DNA from 3 places in the Streptomyces sp. NPDC001415 genome. Region 3 is predicted to be linked to each of the others. Evidence: riboswitches for the same ligand, from Rfam matches in the RefSeq annotation. Region 3 holds a riboswitch; each other region holds the start of a gene.
The links. A riboswitch is a leader RNA that binds a small molecule or an ion and turns the genes downstream of it on or off. The one in region 3 is predicted to bind cobalamin.

Region 1 (3,179 bases), on a different contig from region 3:
CCGGGTTTGTGCCCCGGACGCCGAGCCCCATTTCAGCGAACTGCGTTACGCGATTCCCTGTTGTTACGCGATTCCCTGTTGATCAGTGACGGTCGTTCAGTCGCAGGAGGAACCGACGCCGTCGAACTGGGCACCTGGATTGCCCTCACCGTTGAGCGCATTGCCGAGCAGGCCGTTCAGGATCCCGACCTGGCCGAGGATGTCGACGTTCAGGTCGTGGCTCTTGCAGTAGGAGCCATGGCCGTGGTGGCCACCCCTGCCTTCTGCGCCTTGGGCGGTGGCGGTGCCGGTGGCTATGAAGCTCATGCTCCCGAGCATGGCGGCCGCGACAGCGGCCTTGTAGAGCTTGCGCATTGCTCCTCCTTAGGTCAGTGGAGCGCATCACCAAAAGATCCACTTTGCGCTCAATTTGGAGGCTAATCCGATATCTCCCGCAGCGCTCACCGAGGCTGCCATTCGGGTACCTGAGGCTCAATCAGCCGTGTGGAGACCTGCGACACCCCTCGCCACGAGCCCCCGGATACCGACCGCGTGAAGCATGCTGCAAGCCAAAGCCTGACAACTCGGAACCACCTACGTGAGGCATCCCTTCATGAGCCTGAGCATCCGCAACCAGATCGCCGGCACCGTCACCGCCGTCACCCCCGGCGAGGTCATGGCGACCGTCAGGGTCCGTCTCGACGGCGGCCAGGACATCACCGCCGCGATCACCCTGGAGGCCGTCAAGGAGCTCGGTCTCGCCGAGGGCTCCGCGGTCAAGACCCTGATCAAGTCCACCGAGGTCGCGCTGGCCACCGGTCCGGTGGCGGGCCTGTCCATCCGCAACCAGATCCCGGGCACGATCACGGACGTCGCCACGGGCGGCGCCATGGCCTCCGTCAAGCTCGACGTCCAGGGCGGCCGGCTCACCGCCGCCATCACCAAGGACGCCGTCGCCGACCTGAACCTGGCCGCCGGCACCTCCGTCGTCGCCCTGATCAAGTCGACCGAGATCTCCCTCGCCGCCGCCTGACCCCCGAACGCGACCCTCACCCGCCTCAGAGCCTGTGTCTGAACCCCGCCCGGGTCCGGACGGGGTTCAGACACAAGCTCTCAGAGCGGCCGGCCCACCCCCACGTTCCAGCGCCCCGCCCGGCCGCTCAGCTCCGTCGCCGTCAGCGGCGCGACGTCGATGCGCCAGAACGCCGACTCCGGCGCGCCCAGCGCCCGCAGCACCAGAGCCCGTACGATCTCGGGCTCCACCACCGCGAGCGTGCGACCGCCCTCGGCGAAGGCCCCGTCCAGCCAGGTCCCCGCCCGCGCGCACAACTCCCGTACGGATTCGCCGCCGTGCGGGGCCGAACCCGGGTCCGTCAGCCAGGCGCCCACCGCGTCCGGCTCGGCCTCGCTCACCTCGGCCAGGGCTCGGCCCCGCCAGCGGCCCACGTCCAGACCGGCCAGCTCCGCAACGACACGGGGCTCCCCGCCGAACGCCTCCGCCGTCTCCCGACAGCGAACGGTCGGCGAGGTCAGCGACCGGTCCGCGGCGGGCAGGCCGGCCGCCGCCGACCTCGCCCGGGCAAGACCCGACGCCTCCAGCGGACCGCCGTCCTCGAAACGCGCCTCCCGCAGCGCCCTGCTGAACGCAGGCGAGATCAACATCACCCGGGTGGTCATCGCACTCCTCGACAAGCCGACAGCATTCAGCGGTAATCCGGCACAAACAGCCTGTTATCAGGGGCGTTCGGCCGGTCCGCGCGCCCCCGCCCCCGCCGTGCGCCCTTGGCCGGTTCTCCGCTTCGCGCTACCGTCTCGTCGTTGATGACGACGGCAGGACGGAAGCCGGTGAGAATCCGGCACGGTCGCGCCACTGTATGCCCAGCACCATCCACCTCCCTCGGGAGTGGGGAACGCCGAGCAAGTCAGACCCGTAGCCGTCGTCGTGTGCACCACCAAGATGGGACGCGAGTTCCCCCAGGAGGTTCTGCCATGGCGCAGTCCGTAGCCCAGCCGACCAGCATGCCCACCGCCGTACCCGCAAAGCTGCCGATCGGCGCGATCGCCCCCTGGGCGGCCTTCTTCGGCATCCTGATGCTGGTCCTGCTCTACTTCATCGGCGCCGAACAGGGCGCCACCTCTCTCCTCTCCGGCGAGAACGTGCACGAATGGGTGCACGACGGCCGTCACCTGCTCGGCTTCCCCTGCCACTGACCGGCAGCGGACCCGACCTCATGAATTCCGCAACCGTACGGGGCCTCCTCGTGCGCGGCATGCTCGCCGGCCTGGCCGCCGGGCTGCTCGCGCTCGCCGTCGCGTACTTCCTCGGCGAGCCGCGGGTGGACGCGGCCATCGCCTACGAGGACGCCCACACCCACGAACACGGCATGGAAGCCGTCAGCCGCACGATGCAGTCCACCGGCGGCCTGGCCACCGGCGTGCTCGTCTACGGTGTCGCCTTCGGCGGCATCGCGGCGCTCGCCTTCTGCTTCGCGCTCGGCAGGATCGGCCGCTTCGGCCCGCGGGCGACGGCGCTGCTGCTGTCGTCGGCCGCACTGATCGCGGTCTACGTGGTGCCGTTCCTGAAGTACCCGGCGAACCCGCCGTCCGTCGGCGAACCCGACACCATCGGCAAACGCACCCTGCTGTACTTCCTGATGATGGCGCTCGGCGTGCTGCTGTCCATCGCCACCGTGATCCTCGGCAAGCGCCTCGCGCCGCGCCTGGGGAACTGGAACGCCACCATCGCCGCCGGCGCGTTCTTCGCGCTGGTCATCGGCTTGGCCTACGCCTTCCTTCCGGCCGTCAACGAGGTCCCCAAGGACTTCTCCGCCACGCTGCTCTGGCAGTTCCGCCTCGCGGCGCTCGCCATCCAGCTCACCCTGTGGACCACCTTCGGGCTGGTCTTCGGCCACCTGGCGGACCGGGTCCTCGCACCCCGCCCGGCAGCCGCCGACACCAACGCGGTCAAGCACACAACTCCCGTACCGCACTAGGCAGTTGAGCGATTCGGCAGCCGAGCTGTCGAGCTGTGAGAAGGGCCCGCCGGGAAGTATCCGGCGGGCCCTTCCGCATGTGCCGCGGGCGCCGGCGGCCCGGGGGTTCAGACGCAGGCTCTCAGAGCCTGTGTCTGAACCCCGTCCGGATCAGGCCGGGGCGTCTGGTGCGTGCGATCGCAAGGCGCCGGAGCGTCCTCGATGGGG
Region 2 (3,179 bases), on a different contig from region 3:
TGCCGCAGGACTTCGCGCACTGGCCCATGTCCGCGCGCGACAACATCACGCTGGGGCAGCCCCACGGGGGCGACGAGTCGGTACGACGGGCCGCCGCCCACTCCGGCGCGGCGGAGGTCGTCGACGGGCTGCGCAGCGGGCTCGACACTCTGCTCGCGCGGGAGTGGTTCGGGGGTGTGGAGCTGTCCGGCGGGCAGTGGCAGCGGATCGCGATCGCGCGGGCCTTCCACCGTCCGGCCGGGCTGCTCGTGATGGACGAGCCGACGAGCGCGCTCGACGCCCGCGCCGAGCACCGCATCTTCATGGGGCTCCGGGCGGTCGCCCGCGACCGGGCGGTGGTTCTGGTGACCCACCGGCTCGCGAACGTCGCCGTCGCGGACCGCATCGTCGTCCTCGACCGGGGCCGGGTCATCCAGGAGGGCACCTTCGCCCAACTCGTCGCCGCCGACGGCCTGTTCAGGGAGTTGTGGACGCTGCAGAACGACCGGGGAGTGCCGGGGCCGCGTGAGGGTGCGTAAACGCACCAGGGCCCGGGCAAAAGGCCGGCCCCTCAGGCGCCCGGGCCCGCCGCCCACTTCTGCTCGACCTTGCCGAGGCGCCAGTACGCCAGCGCCGCCGCCCACACCACCACGAACAGGCCGACGATCACGAAGCCGACGTTGTCCAGGTTCAGGTCCGCGATCCAGCCGCTGACCGGGTCGGTGAGGTCGAGCTTTTCGTGCAGGACGCCGACGAGTTCTATGGTGCCGATGAAGAAGGCCACCGCGATGGACAGGCCGGTGATGGTGAGGTTGTAGTAGACCTTGCGGACCGGGTTCGAGAACGCCCACTGGTAGGCGAAGTTCATGAACGTGCCGTCCAGCGTGTCGAAGAGGCTCATCCCGGCCGCGAACAGCAGCGGCAGGCACAGGATCGCGTACCAGGGCAGTCCGGCGGCGGCGCCCGTGCCGGCCATCACCATCAGGGTGACCTCGGTCGCGGTGTCGAAGCCGAGGCCGAAGAGGAAGCCGAGCGGGAACATCTGGCCGGGCCGGGATATCGACCTGGTGAAGCGGCCCAGGATGCGGTTCATGAAGCCCCGCGAGTCCAGGTGCGCTTCGAGCTCCTTCTCGTCGTACGCACCCGCGCGCATCGCCCGGAACACCTTCAGGATGCCGAACAGGGCCACCAGGTTGAGCGCCGCGATGAGGTAGAGGAAGGAGCCGGAAGCCGTGGTTCCTACCACGCCCATCACCTGGTGGGTGGTGGATTCCTCGTTCATCAGGGTGCCCGCGAGCTGGGCGCCGCCCGCCACCAGCGCCGTGAGGACCACGACCACGCTGGAGTGGCCGAGCGCGAACCAGAAGCCGACGGACACGGGCCGCTTGCCGTCGGCCATCAGCTTGCGGGTGGTGTTGTCGATGGCCGCGATGTGGTCGGCGTCGAAGGCGTGCCGCATGCCGAGGGTGTACGCGGTGATGCCGAGGCCTATGCCGTACGTCTTGGTGCCGACCGCGTAGTGCTCGGGGGCCACCAGGAGGAACAGCACGCCGAAGGCGACGACGTGGAGGGCGGCTATCACCGCGAGCAGGACGGCGGTGCGGACGGTGTCCTCGCGCCGCCAGTGGAAGGACGGCGCGGCGGGGGCGCCCGTCTCGGGGGACGTGCGAACGGGCAGGGTCATGCGGGTCACGCTCCAGCACCTCGTGGATCACTTCGTGAGATGCCGCGGCCGGTCTCCTGGCTGACGGGTGGGTGCCTTGGTCCCGGCCTTCCCGGGCAGGTGGATCCTGGCCAGTGGCGTCGCGAGGGGACTGCGACTCCCCGGAACCCGGGGAACCCGATCACAGTGGCGAGGGCCGCTCCGGTTTCGCACCGGTCTTCCCGAACACCACGGCCAGGCCACCCTAGACGCCGCGGAGTTGCCTGCCCAGCTGCACACCTGTGCAGGTATCGAAGATCACACGGGGCCTCGGGGCGTGGCCCTGCGAGGATGTCCGGCATGCATCTCGTCCCCGCCGAACGCGCAGGCCACCGCACCATCGACGGCCACCGGGTCTGCGACGCCATCGCGGCGATCGGCGACCCGGGCCGGGTGCGGGCCTGGGCCGACCGGTTCTCGCTGCTCGCCGACCCCAACCGGCTTTCGCTGCTGCTCGCCCTGCACCGGGCGGGCCCCCTCGCCGTCTCCGATCTGGCGGTGGCGACGGGCATGCGGGACCCGGCCGTCTCGCAGGCCCTGCGGCTGCTGCGGGCGGCCGGGGCGGTCGCGGGTGAGAAGGAGGGCCGGGTCGTGCGCTACCGGGTGGTCGACGAGGCGACCGCCCGCCTCCTCGACGAGTACGGGGCGGAGTAGGGGGCGGACGTACGGAGTTGGGGCTCCGGCCAGGATTCGCCGGACACCCTGGCGCCGACCGGGGTCACGCCTGCGGCCTCCCGAAGGCGTGACCCGGGCCGTGGTGCGGGGCTCAGCGCCCGTCGTAGATCAGCGCGCGCACCATCCGGCAGGTCGTCTCCGACGGCGGGTGCACTCCGATGAGCGCGGCCACGGTGCGTATCTTCCGGTCGGGCGCCTGCTCCGGCCGGTACACCCCCGTGTCGAGCAGGGCGATGGCCAGGCGCATGGCCTTCAGACGCCGGTTGTGGGACTCGTACCACACGCGCGGACGCCCGGCGGGCAGCGGCACCTTGTGAAGGGGCTGGAGGGACAACTGTTTCGGGGCGTGCGAGGTGAGTACGGCAGCGGTCATGGGCATCCTCCTGGGCAGTCGGGAACCCTCACTTACTGCCTCAATTTTACTGGGGGGCACTGACAATCGGCCCTGGCCAGCCGGGCTTTGGGGGTGGATCGCGGGTACCCTGGCGGCCATGGAGATCTGGATCAACCCGGCCTGTTCGAAGTGCCGCAGCGCGATCGACCTGCTGGACGCGGAGGGCGCCGAGTACACGGTGCGCCGCTACCTCGAAGACGTGCCCTCGCCCGACGAGATCCGGACCGTGCTCGACCGGCTCGGTCTCGAACCCTGGGACATCACGCGCACGCAGGAGACCGCCGCGAAGGAGCTGGGCCTCAAGGACTGGCCTCGTGACGCCGACTCCCGCGACCGGTGGGTTTCCGCGCTCGCCGAGCACCCCAAGCTGATCCAGCGGCCGATCATCACGGCGGAGGACGGGACGGCGCTGGTCGCCCGGACCGACGA
Region 3 (3,179 bases):
CGAAGGCCCCCGACGGCATCGACGAGACCTCGCCCGAGGACTACACGGCGGACGCCGGCGACCCGGGCGTGGCCACGGAACTCCCGCCGGCGACGGCGGGTTCGGCCCACTGAGTTCTGGTCGTACGCGTACGCAGAAGGGCCGCCGCATCCGGGGAGGGTGCGGCGGCCCTTCTGCGTACGGGGGTCAGCGCACCCAGTCCTTGAGCACCTCTGTCTGGAGGGTGATGTCCACCGGATCGGGCAACTCGATGTCCCTGCCGAAGGGCAGCGTGCGCACGTTCGCGTACCGGCGGCCTTCGGGCTCGCTGTAGACGGAGATCTCGCACTTGGCCCGGTCGATCAGCAGGTATACGGGAATGCCCGTCTCCGCATAGGCCTGAGGCTTCTCGACGTGGTCCCGCCGGTGAGTGTCCGAGTCCCACGAGGTCACCTCGACCACCATGAGAATGGGGTCCGGGTCGACCCAATCGCCCTGCCCGACGAAGGCATCCGGATGAGCCAGCACCGCATCGGGGATGGCGCGCCCCGTCCGGTATTCCTCCGCCTTGATCCCCTGTCCCGGGTGCAGGAAGAGGTCGTCAGGCCGAGCCTGCATGCAGACCTTGAGCAGCCACTGAATGATCCGGTTGTGATCGCCGTCGGGCATGGCCTTGCTCCTGATGACCCCGTTGATGAATTCGAGCCGCGTTCCCTCCCTCTCGCGGGCTGCTATGCGCGCCAGAGCCTCGAATTCGTCGGGCAGCATGTGGGGGCGGTCGGCCATCACGGTCATGCCTCGCTCACCTTCCTCGACGGTGCTGTCTCCGACGATAGCGGAGAGGTACGTCACAGGGGCGCCACATCGCGGCCGACACAACATGTGGGGGCTGCCGCATCCGGAGTCCCCCACATGTATGCTCGTCCTCGCTGTCGCCGCAGGGGAATCCGGTTCGAATCCGGAACTGTCCCGCAACGGTATGACCCGTACCCCTTTGTACGGGCAGAGTCCGATGACCTGCCGATGGCGCGTCCGGGTCGACCGAACCGGACGCCAGACGTCCGGGCCTCGCGGTTGGGCCGGTGGACGACGCGCTCAGGGCTGCCCCGACGCGCGCCGACGCCTCCTCCGAAGGGCCCCGTGCCGAGCGAGGGAGTGCCCCCACGTGACCATCGCCCCTGCGGATCCCGCTTCAGCGATCACCGAAGAGTTGGCGGATGCCCCGGGGACCGCGCTGCTGCGGACCCTGACGGACCTCACCGCCGACCTCGCGGACACCGACCCCGGCCGGGTCGCCGCCGCCGCGCTGCGGGGCCGCAACGCCCGTTCCGACGAGGCCGAGCTGCGCGAGCTGGCCACCGAGGCGGCCGCGGGGCTCATCTCCGAGGACCCGGCGTACTCCCGCCTCGCCGCCCGGCTCCTGACGATCACCATCGCCGAAGAGGCCGCGACCCAGGGCGCGGTGTCGTTCTCCGCCTCGGTCGCCGTCGGCCACCGCGAGGGCCTGATCGCCGACCGCACCGCCGACTTCGTCCGCGCCCACGCGGCCCGCCTCGACGCCCTGGTGGACGCCGCCCTCGCCGACGGCGCCGACGACCGCTTCGGCTACTTCGGCCTGCGCACCCTCTACTCCCGCTACCTGCTGCGCCACCCGATCACCCGCAAGGTCGTCGAGACCCCCCAGCACTTCATGCTGCGCGTGGCGTCCGGCCTCGCCGAGGACGAGTCGGTGCGCGCCCTGGACGAAGTGGCGTCCCTGTACGGCCTGATGAGCCGCCTGGACTACCTGCCGTCCTCCCCCACGCTCTTCAACTCCGGCACCCGGCACCCCCAGATGTCGTCCTGCTACCTGCTCGACTCGCCGCTGGACGAGCTCGACTCGATCTACGACCGCTACCACCAGGTCGCCCGGCTCTCGAAGCACGCGGGCGGCATCGGCCTCTCGTACTCCCGCATCCGCGGCCGCGGTTCGCTGATCCGGGGCACCAACGGCCACTCCAACGGCATCGTCCCGTTCCTGAAGACGCTCGACGCGTCGGTGGCCGCGGTCAACCAGGGCGGCCGGCGCAAGGGCGCCGCCGCGGTGTACCTGGAGACCTGGCACTCCGACATCGAGGAGTTCCTGGAGCTGCGCGACAACACCGGTGAGGACCAGCGCCGTACGCACAACCTGAACCTCGCGCACTGGATCCCCGACGAGTTCATGCGCCGGGTCGACGCCGACGGCCAGTGGTCGCTGTTCTCGCCGGCCGACGTGCCCGAGCTCGTCGACCTGTGGGGCGAGGAGTTCGACGCCGCCTACCGCAAGGCCGAGGCCGCCGGCCTCGCCCAGAAGACCATGCCGGCCCGGGACCTGTACGGCCGAATGATGCGCACCCTCGCGCAGACCGGCAACGGCTGGATGACGTTCAAGGACGCCTCCAACCGCACCGCGAACCAGACGGCCGAGCCCGGGCACACGGTCCACTCGTCCAACCTGTGCACCGAGATCCTGGAGGTGACGGACGACGGCGAGACGGCCGTCTGCAACCTCGGCTCGGTCAACCTCGGCGCGTTCGTGGTGGGCGACGGCATCGACTGGGAGCGCCTGGACGAGACCGTCCGCACCGCCGTGACCTTCCTCGACCGGGTCGTCGACATCAACTTCTACCCGACCGAGCAGGCCGGCCGCTCCAACGCCAAGTGGCGCCCGGTGGGCCTGGGCGCGATGGGCCTCCAGGACGTCTTCTTCAAGCTGCGCCTGCCCTTCGACTCCCCCGAGGCGAAGGCCCTCTCGACCCGGCTCTCCGAGCGGATCATGCTGACCGCGTACGAGGCCTCCACCGACCTCGCCGAACGCAACGGGCCGCTGCCCGCCTGGGACAAGACCCGCACCGCGCGCGGCGTGCTGCACCCCGACCACTACAACGTCGAGCTGACCTGGCCGGAGCGCTGGGCGGCCCTGCGGGAACGTATCGCCAAGGTCGGCATGCGCAACTCGCTGCTCCTCGCCATCGCCCCGACCGCGACCATCGCGTCCATCGCGGGCGTGTACGAGTGCATCGAGCCGCAGGTCTCCAACCTCTTCAAGCGCGAGACGCTGAGCGGTGAATTCCTCCAGGTGAACGGCTACTTGGTGGAGGAGCTCAAGCGGCTCGGCGTGTGGGACGCCCAGTCCCGCGAGGCGCTGCGCGAGGCCAGCGGCTCGGTGCAGGACTTCG

Region 1: linked by a shared signal. The riboswitch ahead of ACWC2B_RS33670 (CbtB domain-containing protein) and the one ahead of ACWC2B_RS14840 (ribonucleoside-diphosphate reductase subunit alpha) in region 3 are both predicted to bind cobalamin.
Region 2: linked by a shared signal. The riboswitch ahead of ACWC2B_RS00310 (HoxN/HupN/NixA family nickel/cobalt transporter) and the one ahead of ACWC2B_RS14840 (ribonucleoside-diphosphate reductase subunit alpha) in region 3 are both predicted to bind cobalamin.

What each region holds. Positions count from the first base shown of each region.
Region 1 covers NZ_JBSFIE010000042.1:12-3,190, reverse strand. Annotated here, with positions in the region: gene ACWC2B_RS33685 (hypothetical protein) at 97-354, opposite strand; gene ACWC2B_RS33680 (TOBE domain-containing protein) at 593-1,012, shown strand; gene ACWC2B_RS33675 (histidine phosphatase family protein) at 1,093-1,656, opposite strand; cobalamin riboswitch at 1,772-1,931, shown strand; gene ACWC2B_RS33670 (CbtB domain-containing protein) at 1,969-2,190, shown strand; gene ACWC2B_RS33665 (CbtA family protein) at 2,211-2,972, shown strand.
Region 2 covers NZ_JBSFIE010000001.1:68,920-72,098, forward strand. Annotated here, with positions in the region: gene ACWC2B_RS00305 (ABC transporter ATP-binding protein) at 1-518, shown strand, start outside; gene ACWC2B_RS00310 (HoxN/HupN/NixA family nickel/cobalt transporter) at 551-1,663, opposite strand; cobalamin riboswitch at 1,693-1,890, opposite strand; gene ACWC2B_RS00315 (ArsR/SmtB family transcription factor) at 1,982-2,335, shown strand; gene ACWC2B_RS00320 (hypothetical protein) at 2,448-2,729, opposite strand; gene ACWC2B_RS00325 (arsenate reductase family protein) at 2,848-3,179, shown strand, end outside.
Region 3 covers NZ_JBSFIE010000009.1:116,130-119,308, forward strand. Annotated here, with positions in the region: gene mctP (monocarboxylate uptake permease MctP) at 1-113, shown strand, start outside; gene ACWC2B_RS14835 (Uma2 family endonuclease) at 187-774, opposite strand; cobalamin riboswitch at 890-1,018, shown strand; gene ACWC2B_RS14840 (ribonucleoside-diphosphate reductase subunit alpha) at 1,145-3,179, shown strand, end outside.